Regions from separate parts of the Brevibacillus sp. FSL L8-0520 genome, predicted to be linked through region 2. Evidence: riboswitches for the same ligand, from Rfam matches in the RefSeq annotation. Region 2 holds a riboswitch; the other holds the start of a gene.

Region 1 (15,868 bases), 150 kb from region 2:
TGACCTTGTTTAACGTTGGCAGTTCCTCTTTTTTCTCCCGTTGGCCGCCATCGATAATTTTTAGGCCCGGATGGTTCTTTACTTTGTAGGAGTGGTTTTGTCTGCCCGCTCCAGTTCCCTGGCTGCCAGCATAACGGTCATCCTCGTAATCGCTGTTGTCGTCATCGGCTTCATCGTATTTCTCATCGTCTTCCCCGAAATCATTTTGCAGCGAATGGTTGCGGCCATCTCTTTTATGATCTGTTTCTTGGGGGGGAGCCTCGTTTTTCTCTCCGATGTTTTCTGTTTCCATCCCTTTGGCCAGAGGCGCGACATTGCTCATCCCTGTAGCCGAGGCGGCGGAGGAGTTCTTCTGGACAGCCGGGGCAGCAGCACTGCCCGTTGCCTGTTGCTGCAGCTGTTGTGTGGCCAGTGACAGCTCCCGAATAAAGTCATTGCGCAATTCCTCATTCTCGCAATATGTGAGTCCTGCAGAATATGAACTGATCGCTTCCAGCCACAAACCGTTTTCGGCCAGTTCCTTTCCTAACCAGAAGTGCGTTTGGGCGTCCTCGGGATGCTTTGCCGCCATTTGACGCAGCCATTGTATTTTTTCCAAAGCGTGTTCACCGCCATTCATCCATGGTCTTCTATCTTGACGCGTGCATCCAGTTTCGGATATTCGTTTGCAACCTCTCATCATTCTACATCAAATGTAAAAAACTTCAAGAAACATGGTGGATTGTGACGATTTCTGCGGGTTGTCCTTTTCTTTATTTTATGTGGGTATTCGGGCAAAAGAAGCAGCGAAAACGGGACTTTCTTACCATTCCCTGTTCTGTTTTGATGTCTTGGCTATTACAAACACCCGATACAAATACTTCCATTATTGATAAACAATATAAAAAGGCCGTCACGCTCTCGTGCGAAACGGCCTTTCCATCCTTAATAGGGATCAGCCTGATGCCCTTTTCTTTCGGCTTCCTTCACTGCTGCTCCAGCGTTTTCTGTGCCGATCGGACCGCCCGTCCCCAATTTTCCCGAATCCTTGCTGCCGGCCTGCTCCAGACCCTCCCGGACGCGACGGCCGTAATCGGGATCGCATTTTGTTAGCATCTCGATCATCTTGTCCTGAATTTCCTTCCTGCAGACGCGCAAGGCGTTTACCAGATTTTCGATCAGATCGTCCCGCTCCCAGTCCTCGAACATCCGGTAACGCTCCCCGGCCTGTTTGAAGTCATTGGTCCGGTCAATTTTTTGCCGCACCACATTTCCCGCTACGTACGGCTCGTGGTCCTTTTCTTCCTGCACGACCTCACGCAGTCCCCCAATCGTGGACGGCTCGTAGTTGATATGCGGATTGGTCCTGTCCACATGGTAGAGCATTTGACCGCCTTCCTGATTGGTGGCTACGCGTTTTTTCGGAGCGTTGATCGGAAGCTGCAAATAATTGGCGCCTACCCGATAACGCTGTGTGTCAGAGTAGGAAAACGTCCGCCCCTGCAGCAGCTTGTCATCGGAAAAATCCAGTCCGTCGACCAGTACGCCCGTCCCGAAGGATGCTTGCTCTACCTCCGCAAAGTAGTTTTCCGGATTTTTGTTCAACACCATTTTGCCTACAGGGAGAAACGGAAATTGTTCCTCCGGCCAAAGCTTGGTCGGGTCCAATGGATCAAAATCAAGCTCCGGATGCTCGTCATCGCTCATGATCTGGACACAGAGCTCCCACTCCGGGTACTCGCCTCGCTCGATTGCTTCGTACAAGTCCTGAGTAGCGTGGTTGAAATTTTGTGCCTGAATTTTTTGGGCTTCCTTTTGCGTGAGGTTCTTGATGCCTTGGGAAAGCGGCTGCCAATGGTACTTCACCAGAACGGCTTCGCCCTCTTTGTTGACCCACTTGTACGTATTGACGCCCGAGCCCTGCATCTGGCGATAATTGGCCGGGATGCCCCACGGAGAGAAAAGAAACGTAATCATATGCATGGCTTCCGGGGTGTTGGAGATGAAGTCAAAGATGCGCTCCTGGTCCTGAATATTGGTCACCGGGTCCGGTTTGAACGCGTGAATCAGGTCCGGAAACTTCATCGCATCCCGAATGAAAAACACTTTCAGGTTGTTGCCTACCAGATCCCAGTTGCCGTCTTCCGTATAGAATTTGACGGCAAAGCCGCGCGGATCGCGCAATGTCTCCGGCGAGTGGATGCCGTGGGTGACCGTGGAAAACCGGACAAACACGGGTGTGCGCTTGCCCGCTTCCTGAAACAGCTTGGCCCTGGTGTACTTGGCTATAGGCTCGTCTCCCACTTTGCCGTACGCTTCAAAATAGCCATGGGCACCTGTCCCGCGCGCATGAACGACCCTCTCCGGAATGCGTTCCCTGTCAAAATGGGTGATTTTTTCCAGAAAATCGTAGTTCTCCAGTGTCGTGGGGCCTCTTCTGCCCACCGTCCTCATGTTCTGATTGTCCGTAATGGGGTGTCCTTGCCGGTTGGTGAGAGAATCTTCGCCCTCCCCCGCAGTCATTCTTTTGTCGTATACGCCGCCGGCACCCATTACCGAGGTCCCGTTCTCTCCTTCCGCTGACGCTCCTCGTTCCTGATGAACATCACTCATTGCATTCCCCCGCTTTCAGTCAAATAGCTTGCTTGCACGTTTTTTGGTTGCACATATGTAATATCTTCCTGCGGGGGTAGCTTTATGCAAAAATTGCCTGCGAAACCATTAGAGAGGGAATTTCATGCCACATACGAATGTGTAACACTCTGGAGATGTTGGTCGGCAAAACCGCTACAGGGCACAGCCTAAAGTGAGCCGCTGAAAACAGGCTTCTTCTGCTGCGCCCTGTATGTAGCGACTTTCATTTGGCTTCCAAGTCAGCAAAGGATTGACTCCAATCCTTCCTACGCCCGCTTTCTGCGCAATTGATAGTACGTGACTGCCAATGCCAGCGCCAGGACAATTCCTTTAATGATGTCATACGCATAATAAGGAAGATTCAGCATCGTCATGCCGTTCAGCAGGACACCGATCAGGATGGCCCCGACGAAGGTGCCGAATACATTGGGCTTGCCTGCGCCAAATACAGAGAAACCGACAAACGCCGCGGCCACCGCATCCATCAGCATGGAGCCTCCGCTGCTCACCTGACCGGTTCCGATTCGCGCAGCCAAGAGCATCCCTCCGAGTCCGGCAAACAGGGCAGAGAGCACGTAAGCAAGCGTCCGGTACCGGTTCACGGGTATTCCGGAGAGCCGTGCCGCTTCCACATTCCCTCCGGTCATATAAAGCATGCGCCCTTGTCTCGTATAGGTCAAATAAATATGCGTGACCGCCACCAGCAAAAAGGTAAGCAGCACAGGCACCGGTACGGAGAGAATCTCGCCTTGCCCCAGCCAGAGAAACCATTCCTGAAATTTGCCCGGAGCAGTCGTCCCGTCCTCCATCGGCATATTGGCGTAGATCGAGTAGCCCTTTGAATAGGTCATATGGACGCCGTTTACGATGTACAGCATCGCCAAGGTCGCCAACAGGTCGGGAATCCGAATCTTCACGACCAACAGCGCGTTGATCAAGCCCACCAGAACGGCCAGAACGATCGGAACCGCCAATGTCGCGACCGCTCCTTGTTCGTACCAGACCATCATCGATGCGGAGACAACGGTAGTCAAGGAGACGGTCGAACCGACAGACAGGTCGAATCCGCCGACAATCAAGGAAAACGTAACACCGACGGCCACAAATGTGACGATGGAGATGGAGCGCAAAATATCCGTGATGTTGGCATAGGTAAAGAAATAAGGATTGGTCAGGCTAAAAAGCAGGATGACGATGGCGATCACGGCAACTGTTCCGTATTTATAAACAAAATCAAACAAGCTGTATTTTTTTGCTTCCATCTTATTCACCCCCGCTTGCGTAATACATGATTGACTCCTGGGTCGCTTCTTCCCGGCTCAGCTCTTTTACGATTTGTCCCTCGAACATGACGAGGATCCGGTCCGCAATCCCCAGCACCTCGGGAAACTCGCAGGAAAAATACAGGATGCCTTTTTTCTCCGCGGCGAGCGAGCCGATCAGGCGGTATATGTCGCTTTTCGCCCCGATGTCCACACCCTTCGTCGGCTCGTCGAACATAAAGATGCGCGCATCCGTATCCAGCCATTTTCCGATAGCGACCTTCTGCTGGTTTCCCCCGCTCAAGTGGCCGACAGGCTGACGGATGCCCGCTGTCTTTACCCCCAGTTTTCGGACGATCTTCTCGGCTTGCTCCGACTCCAGTCTTTGCTTCACAAAGCCCTTTGGCGACCATTTGGCCAGGGTAGCCACCGACAGATTGCGGGCGACCGACTCCTCTACGAATATCCCTTCCTTGCGGCGCTCCTCCGGCACGAGGACGATCCCCGCCTCGACTGCCTCTTTCGGCGTGCGAAGCCGCAAAACCCTGCCGTTTACAATCAGCTTGCCATCCTCCCACTCATCCGCGCCGAACAGCAGACGTGCCAGCTCCGTCTTCCCTGCTCCAACCAGGCCGACGACACCGACGATTTCTCCCTCGCGCACATGCAGGTCCGCTCGGCGAACCTTGCCTCCTCTGGCGTTTTTCACTTCCAGGATGGTCTCGCCGATCGGCACCTGGGTCTTCGGGAACTCCTCGGAGAATGTCTTGCCCAGCATCGCGGCGATGACCTCGTCCATCGTTGTGTCCGCCGTCTCTTTGGTAGAGATCCGTTGTCCATCGCGCATGACGGTGATCCGGTCGCAGATTTGAAAAATTTCCGGCAGCCGGTGGGAGATGTAGATAATGCCCAACCCCGCTTGCTTGCACTGCTCGATGATCTGAAACAGCCGCTCTGTTTCCGTGTTGCTGAGCGGAGCTGTCGGTTCGTCAAAAATAATGAATCGGGCCTGCTGTACCGTCGCCCGGGCGATCAGGATCAGCTGCTTTTCGGACAGCGTACAGGCTTCCACCTGCTTTTTCACAGGAATGGAAAAGCCAAACCTTGCGAGAATCGCTTCCGCCTCTTCATACAAGCGGCGCCAGCTGATCAAGCCCTTTGCTTGGATTTGGCGATCGAGCAATATGTTTTCCGCTACACTGAGGTACGGGATCAGCGCCGTATCCACTTCCTGATAGACGCATTGAATCCCGAGCGCTTTGGCATCCTGCGGCGACTGGATCGCGGCCTCCCTGCCATCAATCACAATGGAGCCTCCGTCCGCCACATAGGCTCCCGTCAAAATCTTCATCAGCGTGCTCTTCCCCGCTCCGTTGGCTCCGAGCAGAGCGTGAACTTCTCCCGCTTTCACTTCGAAATCGACGGAACGGAGCGCGGGTACGCCAGAGAACTGCTTCATGATGCCGTTCATCTGCAAAGTCGTCATTTTCTGTCCCCCCTTATTAAGGAAGAATCCCGTTGATGGATGATCAACGGGATTACGCTACACCATCTATGCAGGATTACTTGCCCCATTCTTTCACGTACTGGGAGAGATCTCCCATCGTGATTTTCTTGTCCGTCGGCAAATCGTCTCGCTTGACCAGCACAGGATTCAGTTTGACGCTGTCCGGCACCTGCTCGCCGTTGATTTTTTTGAAGACGGTTTGGGCTTGAATCCGTCCGATGTTGCCCGGGTCTACCGCTGCAGTCGCTACCCACGAGGTAGAGGGATCCTGCATGAGCTGCAGGTCTTCGTCGCTCAAATCGATCGAGTATACTTTGATCTCGGTACGGCCGGCTTGCTGAATGGCGCGGGTCGCTCCTTTGGCGAACTCATCCCAGGAAGCCCAGACCGCTGTAATATCTCCTTTGTTTGGATACTTCTTCAGAATGGCTTCCATCTGCGATTGCGTATCCAGCGCGGTGTTGTTGGTGGCGCTGCCGAAAGCGGCAACCTCCTTGATATCCGGATATTTCTTCAAAAAGGCTTCGTACGTGATCTGGCGTTTTTCCATCGGTGCAAAGCCAGCCACCCAAATTTTCACGATGTTTCCTTTGCCGCCGGTATCTTCAGCCAGCTTCTCCAGGCTAAGCTCAGCCAGCTTCTGGTCATCCTGCTCTACTACAGGAACCCCGGGAAGCTTGATGTCTGTATCAAACAGCACGAGCGGGATGTTTTGCTTCACAGCCTTTTCTGCTCCTTGCTGCAGTGCTTCTGCAGTGCCGTGGTCAATCAGAATGCCGTCGAAACGCTGGTTGACCGCCGCATCCAGGTTGGAAGCCATTTTGGACAGATCGGTATCTGCGTTGAAAACAGTCAGCTCTCCGCCGTTCTTTTCTACTTCGGCTTTGACGCCGGCAATGTACTGAGCCGAGAATGTGCCTACGTTTTGCCGCATCACGAGCGCGATCCGTTTTGCTTTCTCGCCGGAGCCGCCACCCGCTCCGCCGTTTCCGGAAGACGCGCTGTTGCCCCCGCCGCAAGCTGTCAGCAAAAGAGACACAGAAAGGATAAGCGATCCAATCAAACTAAACTTCTTTTTCATATCGGAAAACCCCCTTTTTAAAGTAACACGGTACGCTGTTCTGCGGTTTTGAACCGGAATCGACATCCATTTGCTCCATCAAAAAAGCCTCTTTCCAGATGAAAGAGGCTTAAATCAGCGGATTTTCGCCTCTCATCTGTCAGGTATCGCTACCTGTAGGAGTTAGCACCTTGGCTCAAAAGAAACGTGTTCCTTTGCGCTAGGTTGCCGGGCTTCATTGGGCCAGTCCCTCAGCCTTCTCTGGATAAGAGTTCATATTCTCATATCAAAACCTTTTGTATATACAGAATATAATGGCTGCTTTCAAACCTGTCAACTAGGATTTTTTCCCCTTCCCTGTCCCTATCTTTTCAAATGCCTGGGCGACAAACCAACTGTGCTCCTCCCGCATCTTTTGTTCCGTAGACGCATCGAGTCCCCAGTCGGATATTTTGGAAGCCGGGCGCAAAGCTGCGAACAGATCCCAGTAAGACAGGTCTGTAAAATCGAACTTCGTCAAGGATTGATAGCGACCGGTAAAACGAAGCATCGCCTCGATGCCGAATGCCCACAGAATCTCCAGTCTGGCGTTGGCAACATCCGCGAGCGGATCTCCGAGCTGCGCGTCCTCCCAGTCGATCACTGCAGCAAGCTGTCCGTCCCTCCACATTACATTTCCTGGCCAAAAATCTCCATGCAGCAGTACGCATGGATTCCGCGAAGGAAATGGCCAAACTGCCTCCAGAACATCCCGAATGCGTCCCTCACCCAGCGATTCATCTGTGATTGCCGGCCGTTTTTCGATTTTCTCGGTACATGCTTTCTCCAGTTTGGGCAAAAAGGACAAATCCAGCTTCGAGACGTCCACACTATGAATCCTGGAAAGCTGCGCAGCTAGCTGGAAAACGTGGTCGGTCACATCGGCAGGAGTGAACTCAGTCTTTCCCTCGATGTATTCAATCACGACGTACGGCGTGGAAAAAATCTCGCCTGATTGATCCAGGAAAAATGGCACTGGCGCGGCCACCCCCACAGACTTCAGGAGTTCCATCAGCTTGAATTCATCTGCTGCCACATGGGGATTCTGTGAAATGTCTGCCGCACCGTGCCGGCGCACAACCATTTTTTTCCTTTTGCCGTCAAGCTGCTCGATTTCAAGCGCCGTCACCTGCGCTGAGACACCGCCTTTCAACTCCCAGGAGCGAACCAGCTTGCTTTGGGGTTCAAGCCTTTGAACCAATCTTTGAAAGCAGTCCCTTTCCGTTGATTCTGTCATTTGCACCTCTCCTTTGCCTTTTCCGGAATATTCGCTATCCCCGTGATCAAATCATCCCGGTTTCCCGCAGAAGATGAAAAATGAAAAGCGGACAGCTCTCGAATGGGCCGTCCGCTTCTTTTGCTCGCTTTACGGGTCAATCGCTGTTTATCGCTTTAGTTGGATGTGCAGCCATTGCATTTTTCACCTGGACTGCAACTGCTAAAGCCAGCGCCTGACCAATCCCCCTACAAATTCCCAACTACTTCTGCTGGTAATTTACTCTTACGATCTTCCAGCCATACGGGCTTGATTCTTCCTGTTCCAAAGAGTATTCCACCTGATAATTTCCTGTCAGCGTATGCTGATAGCTTCCTGTCACCCACAATCGCTTCGGATTGCTGTCATCTTTCCTGACCACCAGGCTGCCGCTGTAATCATGCAGAGGGAGCGGAGCGATCTCTTCCAGTGACTCTTGGGCGTCCTTGCTGAAAAACTGCCCGATCCGCGACGGGTCCTTCTGGACATACGCCTGATTGGCGGCGGTGAGGAAGAGGTTGACGATGTTTTTCTGGCGAAGCTGCGTTTCCTTGAACTGCTGAGGCGTATCGCGTTTCCAAAGATCATGCAAGCGTTTCAGGACGATGGCAAACTGCGCTCGTGTCATTTGTTTTTTCGGGTCAAAATTTTTGTCTGCGTTAAAGAGATAGAATTCGGAAATCGCTGCCGCATAGGGCGATGCCGTATCCTCGTATTTGGGATCGTGCTTCCACAGATAGTAGCCCGTATAGTAAGGCTTCACTTCATCCAGCTTGAGGGTTGTCGCCCGCATTTTGTAAGGAGCCAGGACATGGAACAGGATCATGCTCGCTTCTTCTCTGGTCAACGGCTTTTGCAAATAATCGGAGGACAGCCACCAGTCGATGTTGTTCTTCTGTGGCTGCTTCATACCTCCACGTTCGGATAAGTGCAGGTAGTACAGCATGCTTTCTCCCGGATCGAAGGAATTGACAAATCCGGTTTGTATGTCTAGCATGGCGCGCATATTGGCAAGGAGTTGTTCCGTTTCCTGTTTATAAGAGAACCGTTGATCCACATGCGTATTTGGCTTGGCTGTTTCCAAGGGACCATAGATGCCTTCCAGCACCCGGTTCAGCAAAGCCAGCGCTTCGCCCCTGGTAACCGGATTGTCCGGATGAAAATACCCGTACTTGAGGCGGTAAACATTCAGTGCGCTCAGTTCCTCGATTTCCTTTTGGGCCCAATGCCCCTGAATATCCTCATAGTATACGGGAGCCGCAGAAGCGCCGGGGACAAAAAAGCTTTGGACGAACAGACCGAACATAACGATCCAGGCAAGATAACGTTTGTACATTTCTCAGTACTCCTTTCCAAATAATGCTTCGGGCAACATTTTCCCTAGGTAAGTGATCGTGCTGATGCTGACGGACGGGAATACCATGCGATTATCGGATTTCCGTTTACTTGTGGACTGCTCCTGTTTTATCGATCTGGATCAGCTTCCCGTTCTGTTTGACTGTGGCGACGCCATTTTTAAAAGGCGTGGCGTACTCGTACTGGCAATCGATGACGAGGCTTCCCTCGGCGTTGATGTACCCGAACTTCCCGCCCTTTTTCACGACAGCGAGCCCTTCGGAAAAGCTTGTCGCATGGTCGAATTGATACGCAATCGCCAGCTCCTTGTCAAACGGATTGATCTGTTTGACATAGCCCCATTTCCCGTTCTGCTGGACCGGTACAAGCACAGGGGCTGGTGCGGCTTTTGGCTGCGGCTTTGGCTGGGCGGGCTTTGCTGCAACCTGACTGGGCTTTGCTGGTTGTGGTTGCGGCTGTACGCTAGGAGTCGGCTTGCTTTGCTTTTTTGGGCTTTCTTTCTTCGGTCTGGGGGCGGCTTCTTTTTTTGCGACTGTCGGAGGAGCGGCTTTTGCGGCAGTCTCCGCTGTCGCCGCCGGGCTGGGCGTCGCTGCCGCTTCTGCTGGCGGTTGTACCGCCTGTTCCGCTGGCAGCTCTGGCTGCGGCATTGGGGGAACAGATGGAACCAGCTCTTTCCCCTGCCCGCTGAGACTCGACGCTGTCTCTATGGCTGCAACTGCCTTTTCCTTGGCAAATCCAAACAGGGACGAGCGCATATCTTTTCTATCTCCGTCGGTTGCCGGGCTGTAGGCATTGAACTCCTCCGTCTCCTCTGCTGGCAGTTCTTTGCTCTCGGAGGTCTGGCTGGCCGGAGCGGGTTCTGGCTGGGCACTTGCCGAATCGCCTTTTCCGCCGCTCATCTGGGACAGGGCGACGCCGTTAATAATCAGCGTGACTGCCACGATCGCTCCTCCGATGATCAGGCTTTTGCGATTGCCCCAGCTCTTCTTTTTTTTGACTGGTCCGGCGGCGGCCGTCACCTGGATGTGCGTTTCCGTCCGCTGCCCCTCATACTGGGCCAGGACGACCATGTTTCCGACCACACCTACAGTTACAGCACCTGCCTTGGTTACTGTGCCAATCTGTGGCTGATCTGTGCTCCAGCGTACTTGCTCAGTAATGTCCTCCTCCCGTCCATCCATCCAGACGAGGTACGCCTTCAACTGTGCGGTTTGACCGGGATGCAGCTCCAATTCAGCCGGTACGACTTTGATGTAATGGGTAGTAGGCTCCCCGGTATTCGATTGTATGGACATGGTGGCACCCCCTAATTCTTCAGGTTTATCGTATAGGTATTTACACCTTGAACAGAAACGGCGTTAAAGTAAGCAAGACCGGACTGAGGAAGCTTCACAGCGTACGAAATGCCTCCTCCGGCATCTTTTAGGCCTTTTACCGTCACTACGCTCGGGACGGGAACGCTGATCGCTGCCGGCTGATTCGTCAAAGTAAGTACGGGGTATACCGACTTTCCATTGACAAGGATCTCGATCTGATCTCCGTCTTCGGCGTTGAAATCCCAAATCAGCATGGTTGCCTCCCCCGCTTCGTCGGCAGGGCTCTCTACGACAAAATCCTTCGCTTCCAAACCGGCCGTATTCTCTTCGGCAAACAACTGTTCACCGGCTGCGACGGACGTGCTGACCCGGCTATTGACGATCTGAGCGGCATCCCCCTCCGGCAGTTGTCCCCCCGTAAAGAAGACGGCCGCGGCAATCAAAATGGTTGCCAGCAAAAATGATTTTCCGATTCCTTTTTCGCCGGGGACCGCATCATGGGGCTCGGGTTTGCTTCTGCTGTCCGGAGCGTATGACCGAGGCGCATCTCCCCTCGTCTCCGACTTGCTTGACATGCGGCGCGACTCTTCCACTTGCATCACCCCTGCTTTCTCACGGTGAGACTAATCGGATATTTGCAGTACCAGTAAGACAAGAAGACCCGGGTCACCAGAACAATCACGACCGCTCCTCCTATCGCCAGCCACTTCGGAAACAACAAGCTGTCTGCCCACTGGTTCATCACTTCCAGACCTGCAGATGTTCCAATCGCCATAAAGTAAGCGATATGCAGGAAAGGCAGCAAAACCGGGTATTTTCGGTACAAGGTTCGCAAGGCTCCCACCCGGACGGATGCGAACAGCAGTCCGCCGATCACTCCCAGCACAATCAGGGGATACCCCAGACGGGGAGCCTCGTACTTGGCTACCTCGATCATGTCGAGGATAGAGAACAGCGGCATGGTGACCAGGATCAGTACACAGGGGAGCAGGAGCAGATAGAAACAGACCGCGAACATCGCCTTAGCTGCTTTCATAGATAGCCTCCTCCACCACATCGCATTCTTCCAACATGGTCAGCTCTTGTATGGTTGCGTGTTTGTTTCGGCTCAGGCGCATGGCGTGCGAGCGTATTGCCCGTTCACACAGATTCCTGGCAAAGCGTCCGTTCCCCGCCATCTTGTCCCCTTGCGTCTGAACAAACTGCTGCCGCATGGCTCGCTCTGCCGCAGCAGAAGCCTCATAGCCTCGCTGCGCCAACAATTGCCGGGTGATTTGCAGCAATTCATCAGGTGTATAATCCGGAAACTCAATGATCGTCGGAAACCGTGAACGCAAGCCGGGATTGCTTGCCAAAAACCCGGTCATATCCTCGCCGTAGCCTGCCAGAATGACGACGAGACTGTCGCGAAAATCATCCATCGCCTTGACCAGCGTGTCGATCGCTTCCCGGCCAAAGTCACCTTCGGCCCCCGCCAGTGCGTATGCTTCATCGATAAAGAGCACACCCCCCAGCGCACGCTCGATGACTTCCCGCGTTTTGAGTGCCGTTTGCCCCACATAACCGGCGACGAGCCCGGAGCGATCCGTTTCAATCAGCTCATCCCGCTTGATTACGCCCAATCGATACAACTGCCGCGCAATGATCCGGGCCACCGTCGTCTTGCCTGTTCCGGGATTCCCTTGGAAAATCATGTGCAGCGTCTGTCCCGCCGCATCGGGTATTCCGGCCGCTTTCCGCCGCTGTGCGATCTGGATTTGTGCCGCCAAAGACCTGACCATGTATTTGACCGGCTCCAATCCCACGACGGCAGCCAGTTCCTCCTCCAGCTCGGCCATTATGTTCTCTGCAGTACCGCGCTCCTTATCACCGATGCCCCAGTCTTCAGCTCGCAGCCACCTCCACTCTTCCGCCCCCGCTTCCAACTGGGCCAGACGAGCTGATTGCCTCCTGACAGCTTCCTCAAACAGGTTGCGAACCAGACGCCCGTTTCCGGTATCGCTTCGGCCCCGTACCTGCTTGCCTTCAATCATTCCGAGCAAATGCTGACGGGCATCGGGATGGATTTCGTACCCGCGGCCGATTACCATTCTCTCCAGAAGCTCCGCCATCTCTTCCGGCGTGTAGTCGGGGAATTCGATCTGCAGCGGAAAGCGGGAGCGAAGACCGGGATTCACTTTCAGAAAGGCGTCCATCTCCCGTGTATAGCCGGCCAGGATAACGATCATCTGGTCCCGGTGGTCCTCCATCGCTTTGACCAGTGTATCGATGGCTTCCCGGCCGTACAGATCGGCAGGGTCCCGGGACAGTGTGTATGCCTCATCAATAAACAGCACGCCGCCAATCGCCTCCTTTATCCTTTCTGCGGTTTTGGCGGCTGTGGAGCCGATATACTCGCCTACGAGATCCTGTCTGGTCACCTCGACCAACTGACCGCCCGACAGCAGCCCCATGCTTTTCCAGATGCGGGCCACGAGCCTGGCTACGGTTGTTTTTCCCGTACCCGGATTGCCTGAGAACACCATGTGCATCGACATGGGAAGCTTCGTTTGGCCTGTCAGGCTTCGCTTTTTTTCAGCCGTCACGACATCCAGGCATTCTCGAACGAATTTCTTAACGGCGTCCAATCCGGTCAACTGCTCCAGCTCCAGCAAAGCTTCTGAAAGCTCCTGCTCCTGCCCTCTCGCCAAACCCGGCAGCGGCAAGCTGACCGCTCCGCTGACGAGAACGAGCTCTCCCTCCCGGAAAGCCACCAGCGCCTCCTGATCGGAACGAAGCACTCCTCTCGCTCTCCAGTCCAGCAATTGCGGGGTAAATACATGTGTGACCCATTCCTCAATCGCCTTCTCGTACCGTTTTGTCTGTTCTACCTGTTTGGCGAGCTCTTGAAAAACGGACTCTTCAAAAGAAAGGGTCAGCCGGATATCCGCTTCGAGCCTTTCTGCTTGCGCCAGACACCTTTCTCCCAGCAGCTTCGCCAGAGTATCAAGGCCGGGGGCAGCAGTGAACGCGCACGTATCCAGACTTTTTACCAGGGCTTGCGGAACGGCTGGCGAAATCATTTTCTCCAGCGTCCTTCGCTCCATTTGTTCAGCGGCTCCTGCTGTTTCGCTTTTGGGAGACGGCTGGTCCACATGGAGGACCAGGAAGTAGTCGGAGGCCTCTATCTGTCCCCCCTCCGGAGTCCGGATCAAGCCATCTGCAAACAGCTTCGTAACGTACTGGACGATTTCCGGGCCAGCCCGCTCAATGCCTCTGAAGCAAACCGTCCCGATTCCGTCCCGAAAGGCATTTGCACAGTCGAGGAGAAACAGCGTATGTGCCTCCCGCTCACCATATCTGTCCAAATCGACCGTCGTGACGTGGCCGTACGGCAACAGCCGCTTTCGGCAAAACTGATCGAGCAGCAAAGATAATGTTCGCAGCTTGCCCGTCCCTTCGGGTCCGGCCAGCAGGAGCCTGTGCTGGACTTTTCCGCTTTCCCGAAGCAAAAAGCTTTTTTTGTAGGCGATCGCCACTTCGTAGACGAACGGCTCCTGCCGGTTGATTTGCCCGTTAACCTCTTCGATGATGGCCGGGAAAAGATCATCCAGCTCGGCCCGGGACCGGACCCAGGCATGCTTGTTCCACCCCCGGACGGTATCTGCCACTGCCTCTCTTCCGCTGGCCAAAGGGCCAAAGGTCTCTTTTCCCGCAGACGAGGCTAGCGATTGGCTTTGCCCGGCCATCCCGCTCTGCCGAAATGGCGATGTTTCGGGCTGTTGCTGACGCTCTGCCTTTTTCCCCGAAAACCCTCGCTCCCGTATATGGTCAAGCAGTTGAAGCTCCGGAAAGAGAATGCGCATCCACTTTTTCCATGCCATGTCTGAATCGTTTCCTTTCGTCATCCCGCCTCGTCTCAATGGGCTTGATAGAAAAATCCAGAATTGTTATGATGTAGAACAAATGCCAGATTGGGCAAAATATCCAGCCCGGAGGGGCGTTTATGAAGATTTGGAATGCAACGAAAAACAGAATGATCGCACAGCAGGCCAAATGTGCCGACACGTCGGTCACAAGGATGCTCGGCTTGCTCGGGAGAAGCACGCTCCCGGAGGGACAGGCATTGATCATAAACCCGTGCAAGGCTGTCCATACCTGGTTTATGCGTTTTTCCATTGACTGTCTGTTTGTCGATCAACACGGCGAGATCGTCCATCTCATGGAGGAGCTGCAACCATGGCGGTATACTCCGTTTATAAAAAGGGCGGCCTATGTTATCGAACTGCCTGCCCATACGATCCGCAACACGCAGACTGAAATAGGCGATCGACTGGAAATTACAAGCTAACGAAAGGAATCGTGACCATGATCATTCAGCCATCGAATATCCAACCTCAGCCCATTTCAGTTCTTCTGGGCCATAGTCTGAAAACGGGGAAACGGATCTGGCTCAGCCAGTTTCCCTTCCTGTTCCTGATCGTTTCCCTTCTCTTTTGGTCAGAGCAAGCGCTGACAGGATGGGCACAGTCCCAGCAGTTGAAGGAAGCGTTCAGCCCGCTGATCATGACGCCGGTCAACGGCATTCTGCTGTCCCTCTATTTCGTCTACATGGGAATCGTTTTGAAACGATCTCATTTGGGAACACAATGGGATCAGCAGCTTCAGGCGCTGACGGCCTTTGGCAGCCTGGTGCCCGTCGTTATCCTTGCCAGCCTGCTTGAATTTGCAGGGGTGGCATTGGGTACGCTACTGCTGATTATTCCGGGCATTTTGCTCATGATCTGGTTTACCGTCTTTCCTCAGGTGATCGCCTTTGAAGGGATGGGGGCGATCGCGGCACTGAAGCGAAGTCTCTTTTTGGTAAAGGGCTCCACGCTTCGCGTCCTGGGCATCATCCTGATCTTTGCCGTCGTGAGAGCAGTATTGCAATACTTGCCCGGCTTTTTGTTTCCGGCAATTGCCAGTCAGCCGGCGATAGCCTTCCTGCTCTTCCTCATACGCGAAATGCTGATATTGCCGTTTGAGGGCGCCGCCTACTACCTGCTGTACCTGGAGCTTCGCACAAGAAAAGAAGCATTCGATTTCGACGTATACCAAGAGGAGAGCAGCAGAATGTAATACCGTATCTTGTACGGACGGTCGCGGGTGGCCGTCCTTTACTCTTCCATCCTCGCCTCCGCAGATGCGGACAAGGTGGTCCCCTGGATGCCAAACATTTTCATGAAGAAAAACTGGCACTCCGCTTCCGCTTTCACGACAATGGTGCCACCGCTCACCTCTACACCGGTAAGCTGAGCCTGGGGATAATTGATCGCCAGGTAGCTGGCTGCTAGCGACCGTGCTTCGCCCGGTACAAGCACGACCCGCGGTTCTTCGGGCGGCTCTACATTCCAGAGATCGCGGTCATACGAATCCAGTCCCGCCCAGGCAGCAGCGTCAGTGGCCTCGGACAGCTTCGCCTGATGATAGGCGATCACC
Region 2 (15,868 bases):
TTTGCCAAAGGCGGGGCGCTGGAAGCGCTGATCGAGGCGCGGGAACAGGGAATGGTCAGAAAGCTCAGCATCAGCGGACATACCGACCCCCGGCTGCTCGCCGAAGCGATCCGCCGCTTTCCGTTTGACAGCGCTTTGGTCGCTCTATCCGCACTTGATCATTTCATCTACAGCTTTGCCCATGAGTTCGTGCCGCTGGCGGTGGAAAAAGGGGTCGCTGTGATCGGCATGAAAGTAATGGCGCTGGGACAGTTGGCCCCCTGGACCGAGCAGGCGCTGCGCTATACGTGGAGCTTGCCTGTATCGACTGCCGTCTTGGGCGTCAGCAAAATGAACGAGCTGGAAGCCGATGTAGCCGCAGCGAATCGTTTTGTTCCGATGACGGACATCGAACGGGTCAGCTTCTTTCAACAGATCATGCCGCTGGTCCGTGCGGATGTGCTGCGCTGGAAAGCAGGCGAATGGATGTCCGGAGAGTGGTACCGGCAGCCGAAGCTGGCGTGGGAAGAGTAGAAGAGAAGCAAGCTTGACTATAAATACACAAAAAAGAACGCGGGATTGTCATTGAACTACTCCTCATTTGTTAGACATATCGAAACAAATGGAGAGGCAGTTTATGATGCCGCGTTCTTTTGCTTTCATGAATCAGTTTTGCCGGAAGCCTCCACACGTCCCTTTCGCTCCCGATGGAACGATGCATGGATCAGACACAGCACGACTGCAGCCGACGAGACTACTGTCGCCAGCGTAAGCGCAGGAACAATCCCGCCCGCGTCGTACATCTGCCCGAAAAAAAGCGGTCCAAGCAAGCGGCCTCCTGATGTAATGGCCCCTACGGCTCCGAGATAAAACGGGGCCGATTCCCCGGTTTTCTCGCTGATAAAAGTCGGGACAGTAGGAGCGATCAGCATTTCTCCAAAGGTCGTAATAATCATACCGATGATAAAAGCCGCATAATTGTCATGAAAGAACAGCATAAACCCGAATCCCCCGCCGTAAGCGATGGCACTGGCGACAAGCTGGGAGGACAGATTTTGCTTTACCAGCCTTTTCAACCAGGAGGTGACGGGCTGTCCGGCAAATATGACGATGCCGTTGATCGTCCACAGCCAGCTGTAGGCAGCCAGCGGCATGCATGACGAGGTGAGGTGGGGAGCGACGCCCGTGTTCCAAACGGTCGTGGAGAAGAAAATGAAGGCAGAACCAAGCGCCATAAACAGGTATATTTGATAACGCAGAAGCAGCCGCATCGAGCCTTGGCTCCGTTTTTCCGTTTTTTCGCTCATCGAGCCGACCAGTTCATCGTGAGACATGTTCCGCATGAAGAAAAAGAAAAAGCCGGCAAAAAGAAACGTGCTCACACTGTTGAACAAAAACGTAAAGTGAAAGGAAATGGCCGCAATCACGCCAGCCAGCGCGGTACCTACGGCCATGCCGAGGTTGTTGCCCACATACACGATGTTGAACAGTTCACGCCGCTGCTCCTTCCAGCGAAAGCCGATAAACGCCTGGATAGCGGGATTCGACACGTTAAACAAAAAGCCAAGACCGATCATAAATCCGATGTATAGATACCAGTTGCCCAAAAGCAGGATTCCGAGCATACAGCAAGCCTGCAGCAGGAGTGAGCCTACGATCAGCCGCTTGGCTCCGACCCGATGAAACAAGGATCCTCCGGTAAATTGACCGACGATGCCTGCCAGCGATTGCAGCATGAGCACAAAACCGGCCTCCGTCATCGAACGGTGCAGCTGGGTATGGACATATAAGGTCGTCAAGGGCCACATAAAGGCACTGCCGGAAGAGTTGAGAAAGCTGGCGGCAAGAAACAGCCAGGCTTCCCGGGGATAGCGGTGGAGCCATGCCCTTGGTGAGATCATGCTGGGCTTCCCCCTTTGCGGTACGTTTTGGAAGTAGTATAGCTGAATTATTAAATATTATAAACTAAAAAGTTTATAAAGTAGCTGCCATCAGGCAAATAAAGGCTGCCCCATCTCGACGTGATTCGAGTATACTAGACAAAGTGGGAGTTGACCGCATTCAGACAGAAACAAAGGTGGAGTTATGCTTGATTCGTACATTAAAACGACTGTTGTTTATGCTTCTCCTCGTCGTCATTGTGGCAGGAGGTTATTACGGATACGCATTTTATCAGTTTGCTGAAGACATACAAGCGCCCAACGTCATCGAACATCGGCAGGAGCCGGGGGAGACGACCAAGGCAGCGGAGATGCCTGTATGGGATGGAAAGGACCGGGTCAATATTCTCCTCATGGGGGTAGACCGGCGCGGCATGAAGAACAATGGGCTTCCCCGTTCAGACTCCATGATGCTTGTGAGCGTTGACCCGGTGACCAAAAGATACGATTTGTTTTCCATTTTGCGCGATACGTATGTAGAGATACCCGGTCACGGCAGTTCACGCATCAATGCTGCTATCGTAGAGGGCGGACCGGAATTGGCGATGAAAACGGTCAGCCAACTGACGGGTCTTTCCGTTGACAGATATGTCATTACTGATTTTGAAGGCTTCAGGCACCTGATCGATGCTGTCGGCGGTGTGGAGATCGATGTGGAAAAAAACATGCGCTACCGCGACCCGACAGACAAAGGCATGTATGACATCGATCTGAAAAAAGGACTGCAACGGCTTGATGGAACCAAAGCGCTGCAATACGTTCGTTTCCGCCATGACGCTACTTCCGACTACACCCGGACAGAGCGGCAGCGCAAGCTGATGGCTGCTCTTGCCAGCCAGATGAAAAACGGAACGACCCTGATTCAGCTTCCTTCCATTTTAAAACAGATCACTCCATACGTGCAGACGAACATCAGCTCTATGGATATGTTGAAGCTGGCCGGATTGGGGCTTTCGCTGGACACGCAGCAGCCGGGGCAGTATCAGCTGCCGCCGATGGGAACTTTCCGTGAATCTCATCGGGCCGGCTCGGTATTGATTCCCGACGTGGACAAGGTGCAAGCGTTTATTCAGGAAGCGCTGCAGCCTCCGCTCAAAGAAGAAAAAGAGACGTCTTCCATTCCGCAGCAAACAAGCAGCGACACGCAAAGATAAGCGTGTCGTTTTTTTTTGCCATCAATCGGAGAGATTGGGGAAAACTAGCCGTATCCCATGTGTTAGGAGGGGAAGTGGTGGCTTCCGATGTCATCCGTGACTGGTTTTCCCATACAGCAGACCTGATTGTCGAGCATGTTGACGAACAAGAAGGCCGTGTACGGATTTATTTTCTGTCCAGCATGGCTGACAACAAGGTTGTCTACACAAAGGTTTTGCCGGAGCTGAGGCAGCTCGATCTCCAGAACGCAACGATCAGCGAGGTGGAAAATCGGCTCGGTGTCCCGGCCTCTCAGCGGATAATCCCGGCAGGAGCAGGTCATCAACCAGTTGCTCAAGGGTGCCATTTACATTCATGTAAGCGGAGCTCCCTATGGATTGGCGATACCTGCCAGCGGGGTGGCAACACGCAATTTGCAAAGGCCGGAAATCGAGACCAACGTACTTGGCCCGCAAGTAGCGTTCGTTGAAGATCTTGATATGAATCTGTCGATCATTCGCAAATACCTTGCCTCCCCTCAGCTATTTCACGAGCAGCTATGGGTTGGGAAAAGCGTGCCGCAGGAAGTCGCCATCCTGTACATGGAGGGAACGGCGAATCCGGAGCATGTTCAAACCATCCGTCAACGGATACAAGATTTGGAGGTGGATGGACTTGTTGAAGTCAACATTTTGACTCAGTACATAGCGGACAATGAAATTACCGTTTTTCCCACATTGCTGCAAACGGAGCGGCCGGATCGCGTCTCAAGCGCTTTGCGGAAGGGTCAGGTGGCCATATTGATGCAGGGAAGTCCGTTTGTGCTGCTTGGGCCAACTGCGTTAATCCACTTTTTTGAGTCGCCGGATGACTATTACTTCCGTTGGAGCATTGCCACGTTTAACCGGGTTCTCCGTGTCTCCGCGATGATCGCTTCCCTGCTATTTACACCGCTTTACGTGGCGGCACTCACTTTTCACTACGAAATGATTCCGGCTGATCTCCTTTGTCACTCGCACAGTCCCGGGCCAGAGTCCCTTTTCCGCCTCTGTTTGAAGCTTTGATGATGGAGATTATTATTGAACTCTTGAGAGAAGCAGGGGCAAGGCTTCCTACCAAAGTAGGACAGACGATCGGCATCGTTGGCGGTATCGTGATTGGGCAAGCATCCGTGCAGGCGGGCTTTACCAGCAACATCTTGATTATCATTGTTGCGCTCGGAGCCTTGTCATCCTTTATCGCTCCCAGCTACGTGATCGGCTCTACGATCCGCGTGATTCGCTTTCCCATCATTTTGATGGCGGGGCTGCTTGGTCTGATCGGAATCATGATGGCGGTCAGCTTCCTCATCAGCCATCTCTTGCGGCTGACGAGCTTGGGAAGACCGTACCTCTCCCCGCTTTATCCGGTTCGCCTCATCGACTGGAAAAACAGCTTCATCCGGGCTCCCTTTGCGTTCCTTGCCAAACGTCTCGAGTTTTTTCAAAACGGCAAGCCTTATCGCTACAACAAGCAACGAGCACGCCAAATCCATAATTTTGATGAAGATGAGTAGGGAGGAGCCATGAAGATCAATGTTCAGCCCAAACCAACGACGACCATAGCTCCTTACATGACCGGCTTCGTTGTCATGTCGACGCAAATAGGGGTAGGAATATTAGGCTATCAGCGGGTGGTCGCAGCCGAATCCGGCCATGACGCATGGATTTCCGTAGCCATCGCGGGACTGCTGTCGCATCTTACGATTTGGATCATATGCCGGACACTGAGGCACTACCCGTCCGCAGATTTATTCGGGATACATCGGGATGTGTACGGGAAAATCATCGGCAACCTATTCAGCCTTCTGTACATCCTCTACTTCATCGCAATGGCGATGGTCATCCTGCGGGGGTACATAGAAGTCGTACAATCATGGATTTTTCCAGGGATTCCGATCTGGATACTTGGCTCGATATTGTTATTTCTTGCGATGTACACTGTCCTCGGTGGTATTCGGGTGATTACCGGCTACGCGATCATTTCGGTGTTTATCACGATCTGGCTTTTTTTTGATCTCTACTTCACGTTGGAATACGCCCGCTGGCACTATCTTTTGCCGGTTATGGAGGCAGATTTCAAGCAGCTTCTAAAGGGGGCACTGATCATGGCCTTTACCTCCGTCGGGTATGAAGTGTTGTATTCGATTTACCCCTACGTCGGAGATAAAACGCGTTTGCATCGGCATGCCCAGTGGGGAGCGTTCATTACCAATTTCATCTACGTCGTCCTGATGATCATCTCGCTCATATTCTTCAGCGAAGGCCAGCTCATACGAACGATATGGCCAACGCTGCAGATCAAGACCGTCGTGTATTTCCCGTTTCTGGAGCGGTTCGAGTACCTTGCCATCTCCCTGTGGATGCTGATCATCCTGCCCAACGTCATGCTGTATATGTGGTCCGCCTCCAGGGGGTGCAAAAGAATGTTTGGCTGGAACCAGAAGCGGGTTTTGTACATCATCGGCGCGGTCATCTTTATTGCGATGCAATTTTTTGTCTCGAGACATGCAGCCAATTACATCATCGATCGCATGTCGTACGTTAGCTTGTACATGGCTGTGATTTACCCTTATGTCCTATTGTTGGGAGTTCTGATCAAACGGCGGTGGAACAGGAGGGAGGATTCATCGTGCCGAGATCCGGAAATAAGCGGCTCCTGAGAGCGGGAGCCGTGCTCCTTCTATGTTCTGTTCTGCTCAGCGGCTGTATCAGGACGCAAATTTTTGATGAGCTTGGAATGATTACGGTGGCGGGATATGACCTGTTAAAGGACGGGAACATACGCGGAACGGTGGTGATGCCCTCCATCAATCCCGAGGCTGAAGAAAAAGTGCAGGTGATGTCCGGCATCAGTCTGACGAGCAAGGGCATTCGCGACAAGGCCAACCTGCAGTCAGACAAAGAAGTGCTGGGCGGGCAGCTTCGGGTCGCGATGTACAGCGAGGAGCTGGCCAGAAAAGGGATAGGCAGCATTGTGGACACTCTGTACCGCGACCCCTCGATTGGAAGCCGGGTTTATTTAAGTGTCATTGAGGGCCAAACCTACGATTTGCTGACGTACAAATTCAAAGAGGAAGGCAATATTGGCATTTACCTCTACCAATTGATCCGGCACAACGTAGAGGATGACAAAATTCCGTCTCCTACTCTCCATGAGTTTTACCGCTCCTACTTCAGCGAGGGAATCGACCCTTACGTCCCTTTTCTTGAGAGGAAAGGGGATGAGGTGAGGATCAAAGGCGTGGCTCTGTTTCACAAGGACAAATATGTCGGCTGGATTCCTCCAAAGGAAGCCTTTCACATCAAGCTAGTTCATGATGCTTATCGAGCGGGAACGTACGAAACGTCGGTAGATCCGGAGAGGATGGGGGTAAAGCCGAAAAAGAAGAACACAACCGGCCCTGACATCCAAATGGTATTTGATACGCTGAGCAGCAAGGCCCACGTCGATATTGTCAGTACGAATCCACTGACCTACAAGGTCGATGTGAAAGTACGGACACGCATTCTGGAAATGTCAATACCGTTAAAAATAGAACAACCGGAGGTACTCAGAAAAATGGAGCAGGCCTTGTCTGAAAACATGAAGCAGGATTTGGCCAAGGTCGTCGCCAAAATGCAAAAATGGGAGGTAGACCCCTTTGGGTTCGGGGAATTATACCGGGCAAAATTCCGCGGGGCGCGGAAGCTGTCTCACGATCAGTGGCATGAGATGTACAGGAAGTCCCGCTTCGATTACAACATCGATGTAGAAATTGTCCGCAACGGCGTGTTGGATTAATTGCCCATTGACTTTCTATTTTGGTATAGCATATAATCCGTTTTGTATCATAAAAAGAAATAAAGTTCTTCAAACTAAATATACGTAGAATTCTTCTTATCCAGAGCGGCGGAGGGACAGGCCCTATGAAGCCCGGCAACCGGCTCATCGATTCTGATGGGTGGCGCGGTGCCAATTCCTACAAGATTGTAGAATCTTGACAGATGAGAAGGGTGAATGCGATCGTATAATGCGGTGCAGCCCCTTTTTCGCCTGATGAAAAAGGGGCTGTTGATTGTAATGGGAGGTGAACCGGATGATTCGGTTGCAGAATCTGAAAAAAGACTACATTGTAAAAGGCCATAAAACACCTGCGCTGCGCGGAATTGACCTCTCGATCGAGAAGGGGGAAATTTTCGGCATCATCGGACATTCCGGTGCCGGCAAAAGTACGCTGATTCGCTGCATCAACCTGTTGGAACGTCCGACAGCAGGCAGCGTCATTGTAGACGGGGTTGATCTGACCAAGCTGGATGAAGGCAAGCTCCAGGAACAGCGGCGGCATATCGGAATGATTTTTCAACACTTCAACCTGCTCTCGTCGGCTACAGTCGGGGAGAACGTCGCGTTTCCGCTCAAGCTGGCCAAGCGGCCCAAGGCGGAGATCGACAAAAAGGTGAAGGAAATGCTGGCGTTGGTAGGGCTGGAACAGCACCGCGACAAGTATCCAGCACAATTGTCAGGCGGACAAAAGCAGCGTGTCGGCATTGCCCGGGCGCTGGCGAGCGACCCCAAGGTGCTGCTGTGCGACGAAGCGACATCCGCTTTGGACCCGCAGACGACCAACTCCATTCTGGCGCTTCTTTTGGACATCAACCGGAAGCTGGGCTTGACGATCGTCCTCATTACGCACGAAATGCACGTCATCCGCTCCATTTGCGACCGGGTCGGTGTCATTGACGGAGGGCACATCGTAGAAATGGGCAATGTTCTGGATGTGTTCTTGAAGCCGCAGCATCCGACGACACAGGAGTTCGTGGAGCAAGTAGCAGACTCCAGCGAGCTGCGGGCTGCCGTTGCTCATGAAAAGGCGTCAGGCGAACGGACGATCCTGCGGGTCACGTTCCTCGGAGAACAAACCTACCAGCCGATTCTGTTCCAAACGATGCAGGAAACAGGTACGGTGTTCAGTATCCTGCAAGGAACCATTTCGCGTATGAAAGACACCCCATATGGCCAGCTCGTGATCGAGTTGGGCGGGGATGCGCAGCAGAACAGGAAAGCTGTCGATACGCTTCGTCAGCGCGGCCTGGAAGTGGAGGTGATTTAAAATGGGATTCACGCTTAAAAATATAGACTGGGCGGAAATTTGGAAGGGAACGCAGGATACGTTGACGATGCTTGGCTTTTCCACCTTGTTTACCGTCGTTATCGGGCTGCCGCTGGGCATTTTGCTGTTTCTCACATCCAGAGGCCAGCTTTTGGAGAATCGCGCGTTTTATTCGATCTCATCCTTTGTCGTAAACGTTTTGCGTTCGGTGCCATTCATCATCCTGATGATCCTGCTGATTCCTGTAACCAAAATGCTCGTCGGCACCTCACTCGGGGTAAAGGGCTCGATTCCTCCGTTGGTGATCGGGGCGGCTCCCTTTTTCGCCAGACTGGTGGAGACCTCCCTGCGCGAGGTTGATCGCGGCGTAATTGAAGCGGCGCAATCGATGGGTGCATCCAACTGGCAAATTATCCGCAGCGTGCTCTTGCCGGAATCCCGTTCGGGGCTGATCGCCGGGATTACGATTACCACGGTGTCGCTCGTGTCCTACACGGCGATGTCCGGGGTCATCGGCGGCGGAGGCTTGGGAGACCTGGCGATCCGCTACGGGTATCAGCGCTTCCAGACAGACGTCATGGTCGTGACGGTATGTATTTTGCTTGTGTTGGTTCAGATCCTGCAGATGGTGGGCGACAGGCTCGTCATCAAGTTCAGCCGGAAGTAGGATCTTGTCCATAGAGAATGTTCAAAATAGAAAGGGGAAATCATCTGTGAAGAAATTGGTCGTATCTGTACTGTCCACTGTACTGGCACTGTCTCTGGCTGCTTGCGGCAGCCAAAATGAATCGGCTCCCGCGCCGTCTGCCGGCGGTTCCCAAGGCGAGCAAAAAGAAGTAACGCTGAAAGTGGGCGCAACGCCGGTCCCGCAGGCTGAGATTTTGAAGTTCGTCGCGCCGAAGCTGAAAGAGCAGGGCGTAATTCTGGAAGTCAAAGAATTTACCGACTACGTTCAACCTAACGTGCAGGTAAATGAAAAGCAGCTGGACGCCAATTTCTTCCAGCACAAGCCGTACCTCGATGATTTCAACAAAGGACAAAACATGAACCTGGTAGAAGTAGTACCTGTTCATATCGAGCCGTTTGGCGCATATTCCAAAAAAGTAAAAAGCGTGGATGAACTCGCTGACGGTGCAACCGTTGCTCTGCCAAACGATGCAACGAACAACGGCCGCGCACTTGCTCTGCTCGAAAAGCAAGGCCTGATCAAGCTGAAAGACGGCGCAGGCATCAGCGGTACTGTAAAAGACATCGTAGAAAACAAGAAAAATCTGCAGTTCAAAGAGGTAGAAGCTGCGATGCTGCCACGCGTCCTGGATGAAGTAGACCTGGCTCTGATCAACACCAACTATGCGCTGGAAGCGAAGCTGGTACCGACCAAAGACGCCCTGTTCATCGAAGACAAGGATTCTCCATATGCAAACTACCTGGTAGCTCGTCCGGACAACAAGGATTCCGAAGCGATCCAGAAGCTGGCGAAAGAGCTGAATACGCCAGAAGTGAAAAAGTTCATCGAAGATACGTATAAAGGAGCAATTGTGCCTGCATTCTAATGCCAGGCTTCAAGCTCTACGATAGGCTTCTTGCTCAAGATATCGAGAGGGTGCCCCACAGTCATTTAGACGTGGGGCACCTTCCTTTTTTAGGAGAAAACAAGCGGAAAATACGGAACGTGAACACCGTACCTGCTCATCCCCCTGGCTCTCCTCCTGTCCGAACCAGGATTGACGGAGAGGATCGTTCAGTACTATCATAACCACAGCCTTGTCTTCAGGCAGGACGATGCAAGCATGGACATACAAAGAAGCGGAAGGAGACAACGCAATGTCCGAGGATCTCGAATATGCAAAAGCGCCCCACGGCAGTAGTCGCCTCAGTCTGCAAGCTGACTGCGAGAACTGCTTCGGCTTGTGCTGTGTCGCGCTGCCCTTCGCTGCTTCGGCAGATTTTGCGATTGACAAACATGCCGGACAGCCCTGTCAAAACCTGCAGGCGGACTTCCGCTGCGGCGTTCACAACAGCCTCAGACAGATGGGCTTTCGAGGCTGCACGGTTTATGACTGCTTTGGCGCGGGACAAAAGGTCTCCCAGGTCACTTACGGAGGACTCGACTGGCGCAAGTCCCCTAAGTCCGCGAAGGAAATGTTTGAAGTGTTTCCGATCATGTGGCAGCTCCATGAGCTGCTCTGGTATTTGTCCGAGGCGCTGACGCTTCGGCCAGCCCGTCCCATCCGGGATGAGCTGAGCCAGGCTCTCGACAAGACAGAGCGCCTCACGAACCTCGATCCAGACTCGATCTTGAAGCTGGACGTGGCAGCACACCGTGCCGATGTCAACAAGCTGCTCTTGCGGACCAGCGAACTTGTGCGAGCCGATTTTTTGCGCTCGCAGAGGGGATCCGCAGGCAAGCGCAAGACGTACAGCCGGGGAGCCGATCTGATCGGAGCCAAACTGAGAGGAGCCGATCTGAGAGCCGCCAATTTGAGAGGAGCCTACCTGATTGCCGCCGATCTCAGAGGAGCTGACCTGAGAGGAGCCGATCTGATCGGGGCTGACTTTCGGGACGCTGACATCAGGGGAGCCGATCTGACGGAAAGCATCTTTCTGACGCAGCCTCAGATCAATGCGGCAAAGGGTGATGCCAGTACAAAGCTGCCGCCGTCCCTTTCCCATCCGATGCACTGGTCCTCACCTGAGGCGTGAAGCGGGAGGGCGACGTTCATTTAAGTGCTGTGGCAAAGGTTCGCAATGCGAAGTATATGAACCCGTTTTATTCCGTGCAAACAAGAATACCGGGAATCTGGCATACAGAATTACCGGTATTTTTTCTTTTTCATATCTATCTTTATATTTTTTTACTAATAGATAAAATATTCGTAAAATTTAATTAAATCTAAACAAAACCCATTCCCAACACGGTATTTTGCAGGTATATTTTGGTTGCATTGCTATTGATAGACAAGGGGGAATTTTCAGATGAAGAAGCAAATCTCAGTACTGGCACTGGGGTTGTCGCTTGTAGTCGGCGCGGCTCTCGCCGGGTGTTCGGCAGGCGGCGGCCAGTCAGCATCCGGGAACAAGTCGGCCCCGAATGCTTCCCAGGAACCGGCACCGGCGGCCAAATCAGGACCGCAAGTGTTTCGGGCCAATTTGACCAGCGAGCCGTCCACAGCGGACCCGGGCCTGGCCAAGGATGCAACCTCCGGGGCGATCGTTCGCGCCACCTTTGACGGCTTGACCCGCCTGGACAAAGACTCCAAGCCGATGAATTCGATCGCAGAGGATGTAAAAATATCCGATGACAGGCTGACGTATACGTTTACCCTGCGAGATGCGAAATGGAGCAATGGCGACCCTGTCACCGCACACGACTTCGAATTCGCCTGGAAGCGCGTGCTCGACCCTAAGCTGGCAGCGGAGTATGCCTACCAGCTCTACTACATCAAAAATGCGGAAAAGGTGCACGCCAACAAACTTGGCCCTGAGGAATTGGGCGTAAAAGCCTTGGACGACAAAACGCTGCAGGTCACATTGGAGAATCCGACTCCGTACTTCCTGGAGCTGACCGCTTTTTATACCTACTATCCGGTCAATAAAAAGGTCGTGGAAGCCAATCCGAAGTGGGCCATGGAAGCGGCGACGCATGTGGGGAACGGACCGTTCAAAATGACCGCTTGGGAGCACAAGGCCAAAATTGTGCTGGAGAAAAACGAAAACTACTGGGAGAAGGACGTCGTCAAGCTGGATAAAATCGAGTTCTTCATGATCGAAGACGACAATACGGCGCTCTCCATGTTCGAAAACGATGAACTGGATTGGGCGGGTCAGCCGTTCAACGGACTGCCGACGGACGCCATTCCGGCACTGAAGGAATCGGGCCAACTGGTCGTCCATCCGAAAGCGACCATGTACTGGTACAAGATCAACACCACGAAACCTCCGCTTAACAACGTGAAGATCCGCAAAGCCTTGGCGCTCGCAGTGAATCGGCAGGCCATCGTGGACAACGTGACACAGGTTGGCCAGGTCCCGACGATGGGTCTGTTGCCGCAATCGATGATTCTGAAGCCGGATGGCTATTTCAAAGACAATGATGTTGAAACCGCGAAGAAACTGCTGGAAGAAGGCATGAAGGAGCTGGGCGTGACAAAGCTCCCGCCGATCACCCTTTCCTACAACACGTCTGACCGCCATAAAAAAATCGCCGAGGCCGTTCAGGATCAGTGGAAACAGGCGCTGGGCATCGATGTGAAGCTGTTGAACAAGGAATTCAAGGTCTATCTGCAAGACCTGCACGAGCTCAATTACGACATTGGCCGCCTCGGCTGGAATGCCGACTTCAACGATCCGATCAACTACCTGGAGATGTTCCGCGAAAAGGATACCGGAAACAACGATACAGGCTGGGAAAATAGCCGCTACAAGGAGCTGTTGATCCAATCTGCTACAGCGAAGGACGCCGAGACCCGCAAGCAAATGTTTGCGGAAGCGGAGCAAATCTTTATGGATGAAATGCCGATCATTCCGCTGTTCACTGACGTAGACGTCTGGGTGCAAAAAGAAAAGGTGAAGGGCGTGCAGGTGGACGGTCTCGGATTTGTCGACCTGAAATGGGCAGAGATTAGCGAATAAAGAAAAAGGGCCTTACTGCCAGATCAGCGTCCCGGTCAGAAAACTAAGAATGGCAGTCCAGAACAGGGAAAGCGGGTTCCAGACTGCCATTCTGCCCACCTTCTGCCCACCTTCTGCCCAGCATTCCGCCCACCATTCTGTCTGCCATTTTGCTGCCATTTTGTCCGCCCATCACAGACTTTCCAGATATGATCTCACCCTATTGATGCCTGGCATCCTCCTCGGCTTCCCCGTACCGGCGGCTTTCGTCCTTCGGGATTTGCTCAATCTTCAAGCCGAAAATTTGCGGAGGGTCAATGTGGTTGGCTTGCATATAGGCAGAGAGTTGGCCCCGGTGATGAATCTCGTGTTCTGTCATGGCCATGATCATTCTCCATGCACTGACTTCGTAGCCGAGGACATTTTTCACTTTTCCCTTCAGCATCTCTGGCTCCAACTGGCGAAGACCGGCAAGTACAGTAGCATGACACTGCTCCAAATAGTGAATTGCTTCCGCTAACGTTTTGCCTTTCTCAGGCCCATGCCCATCGTACTTCCATTCATTTTGCGTGATTGCATGGAAAAACATGAGCTCGGCTGAGCCCAGATGCCGAATGATATCGCCGATCGAAAACTTGCCCTCGTCGGGACGCCAGTCGATTACCCCTTCAGGCAACTGTCCCAGATACTTCAAAGTTCGCTTCCGCACGCCTTCAAAATGGGAGATCAGTTCTTCTTTCTCCAGCATGTAATTCATCCTCCAAACGGCAGAGTAACATCCTTTGCACTTCCATTTTATATAAAATATTCTAAAAATTCATTAAATAAACGCGATACCGGTCTCGAATTTACTATCGCTTGCGTATCGTTTAAGCAAAAGATAACGATTAGGGGGAAGTCCATCATGAAAAAAAGGATAGGCGCTCTTTTGACCGGCATGGTCCTGGTATTGACGACAGTGCTCGCAGGCTGTACTGGCGGAGGGGGAGAATCCGCTGACACCGGGCAGCCGCAGCCATCTGCAGGTCAGACCAACCAGAATACACCTGCTCCATCAACTGAACCTAGCGTTTTTCGTGCGAACCTGCACAGCGAACCGTCGACAGCCGATCCGGGGCTGGCAAAGGATACGACATCGGGTACCGTGGTACGGGCGACATTTGACGGGTTGACTCGTCTGGATCAAAATGCCAAGCCGATGAACTCCATGGCCGAAGAGGTGAAAATCTCGGAGGATGGCCTGACGTACACCTTTACGCTGCGCGATGCCCTCTGGAGCAACGGCGATCCAGTCAAGGCAAGCGACTTTGCTTTCGCCTGGAAGCGGGCGCTCGATCCGAAGCTGGCTTCCGAGTACGCCTATCAGCTCTACTACATCAAAAATGCGCAAAAGATAAATGCAGGGCAGGCTTCGCCGGATGAGCTGGGCGCAAAAGCTTTGGACGACAAGACACTGCAGGTCACGCTGGAAAATCCGACTCCTTTTTTCCTGGAGCTGACAGCCTTTTACACCTATTATCCAGTCAATCAAAAGGTGGTGGAGGCAAATCCGGATTGGGCGCTGGAAGCAGCCACGCACGTTGGAAACGGCCCTTTTAAAATGACAGCCTGGGAGCACAAGAGCAAAATGGTGCTCGAAAAGAACGAAAACTACTGGGACAAAGAAGCGGTGAAGCTGGACCGCATCGAATTTGCCATGATCGAGGATGACAACACGGAGCTGGCAATGTTTGAAAAGGGCGAGCTCGACTGGGCAGGGCAGCCACTCGGCGGACTCCCGACCGATGCGATTCCCTCGTTGAAAGAATCGGGCAAACTGGTGATCCATCCGCAGGCATCGATGTACTGGTACAAACTGAATACGACCAAGCCGCCGCTCAATAACGCCAAAATCCGCAAAGCGCTCGCCTATGCGATCAATCGGCAGGATATCGTGGATAACGTCACCCAGGTAGGACAGGTGCCGACGATGGGAATACTGCCACAGACCATGATCTTGAAGCCGGATGGGTACTTCAAGGACAATGATGTAGAAACGGCCAAAAAGCTGTTGGCAGAAGGACTGCAAGAACTGGGGCTAAGCAAGCTTCCTGTTCTGACACTTTCCTACAATACGACCGATCGTCACAAGAAAATCGCCGAGGCCCTTCAGGATCAATGGAAGAAAGGGCTGGGGATCGAGGTCAGGCTGCAAAACAAGGAGTTTAAGGTCCACCAGCAGGACTTGCACGAGCTCAATTTTGAAATCGGGCGAATTGGCTGGAGCGCCGACTTCAATGACCCGATCAACTACATGGAAATGTATCGCGACAAAGACGGCGGGAACAACGACACCGGGTGGGAGAATGCCAGATACAAACAGCTGATCAGGCAGGCTGCAGCGGAGCTGGACCCGGAGAAGCGGAAGCAAATGTTTGCTGAGGCTGAACAAATTATTATGGATGAGATGCCGGTCATACCGATGTTCACGGATGTGGATGTCTGGGTGCAAAACGACAAGGTAAAAGGCGTCCAGGTTGATCCGCTTGGTTTTATCGACCTGAAATGGGCTGAAATCGCGAAGTGAAATGTCAGAACCGTTCCAAAAATGGGACGGTTTTTATTTTCTTTTACGTAAATAAATGTTTAAATAAAGTAAAATTAAACTTAGTTAAAATCGCTTCAATATTACTAAAAGTACGGTATATTAAATGAGGTGAGTTATAGGTTATAAGGGGGTAACAAATCGTATGAAGAAAAGTGTATTTGCAGCAATGAGTTCTATTCTCGTACTGAGTGCGGCGCTGGCCGGTTGCGGCGGCGGCGACAAGGCAGCTGACAATGCCCAAGGAAATACAACAACGAAAGAAGAGAGCACAGGTCCAAAGGTTCTGCGCTTGAACCTCCACTCTGAGCCGCCTACAGCAGATCCTGCATTGGCTGAAGATTCTACCTCTGGTGCACTGCTGCGCGCTACCTTCGACGGTCTGACCCGTATCGGCGAAGACGGAAAGCCGCATGAATCCGTAGCAGAAAAAATCGACATTTCCGAAGATGGACTTACCTATACATTCCACCTGCGCGACTCCAAGTG

Evidence for each region. Region 2 has a riboswitch for S-adenosylmethionine ahead of NSQ24_RS03500 (methionine ABC transporter ATP-binding protein). Riboswitches for the same ligand answer to the same signal wherever they lie in the genome.
Region 1: it holds a riboswitch for S-adenosylmethionine, as region 2 does, so the genes downstream of both, NSQ24_RS02820 (sugar ABC transporter substrate-binding protein) here and NSQ24_RS03500 (methionine ABC transporter ATP-binding protein) in region 2, are expected to answer to the same signal.

Annotation. Positions count from the first base shown of each region.
Region 1 is NZ_CP150171.1:482,963-498,830, reverse strand. Features, by position in the region: gene NSQ24_RS02840 (ATP-binding protein) at 1-619, opposite strand, end outside; gene NSQ24_RS02835 (catalase) at 925-2,532, opposite strand; gene NSQ24_RS02830 (ABC transporter permease) at 2,880-3,875, opposite strand; gene NSQ24_RS02825 (sugar ABC transporter ATP-binding protein) at 3,877-5,361, opposite strand; gene NSQ24_RS02820 (sugar ABC transporter substrate-binding protein) at 5,438-6,463, opposite strand; SAM riboswitch class I at 6,593-6,714, opposite strand; gene NSQ24_RS02815 (phosphotransferase family protein) at 6,780-7,718, opposite strand; gene NSQ24_RS02810 (S-layer homology domain-containing protein) at 7,960-9,072, opposite strand; gene NSQ24_RS02805 (WG repeat-containing protein) at 9,179-10,387, opposite strand; gene NSQ24_RS02800 (hypothetical protein) at 10,399-10,983, opposite strand; gene NSQ24_RS02795 (hypothetical protein) at 11,007-11,444, opposite strand; gene NSQ24_RS02790 (AAA family ATPase) at 11,431-14,295, opposite strand; gene NSQ24_RS02785 (DUF192 domain-containing protein) at 14,394-14,738, shown strand; gene NSQ24_RS02780 (hypothetical protein) at 14,756-15,508, shown strand; gene NSQ24_RS02775 (pilus assembly protein TadG-related protein) at 15,547-15,868, opposite strand, start outside.
Region 2 is NZ_CP150171.1:631,271-647,138, forward strand. Features, by position in the region: gene NSQ24_RS03465 (aldo/keto reductase) at 1-513, shown strand, start outside; gene NSQ24_RS03470 (MFS transporter) at 639-1,880, opposite strand; gene NSQ24_RS03475 (LCP family protein) at 2,072-3,073, shown strand; gene NSQ24_RS03480 (hypothetical protein) at 3,136-3,411, opposite strand; partial or broken gene NSQ24_RS03485 (spore germination protein) at 3,404-4,608, shown strand; gene NSQ24_RS03490 (GerAB/ArcD/ProY family transporter) at 4,618-5,754, shown strand; gene NSQ24_RS03495 (Ger(x)C family spore germination protein) at 5,724-6,875, shown strand; SAM riboswitch class I at 6,969-7,085, shown strand; gene NSQ24_RS03500 (methionine ABC transporter ATP-binding protein) at 7,171-8,184, shown strand; gene NSQ24_RS03505 (methionine ABC transporter permease) at 8,186-8,851, shown strand; gene NSQ24_RS03510 (MetQ/NlpA family ABC transporter substrate-binding protein) at 8,898-9,737, shown strand; gene NSQ24_RS03515 (pentapeptide repeat-containing protein) at 10,009-10,887, shown strand; gene NSQ24_RS03520 (peptide ABC transporter substrate-binding protein) at 11,161-12,816, shown strand; gene NSQ24_RS03525 (hypothetical protein) at 12,829-12,975, opposite strand; gene NSQ24_RS03530 (DinB family protein) at 13,016-13,543, opposite strand; gene NSQ24_RS03535 (peptide ABC transporter substrate-binding protein) at 13,700-15,361, shown strand; gene NSQ24_RS03540 (peptide ABC transporter substrate-binding protein) at 15,525-15,868, shown strand, end outside.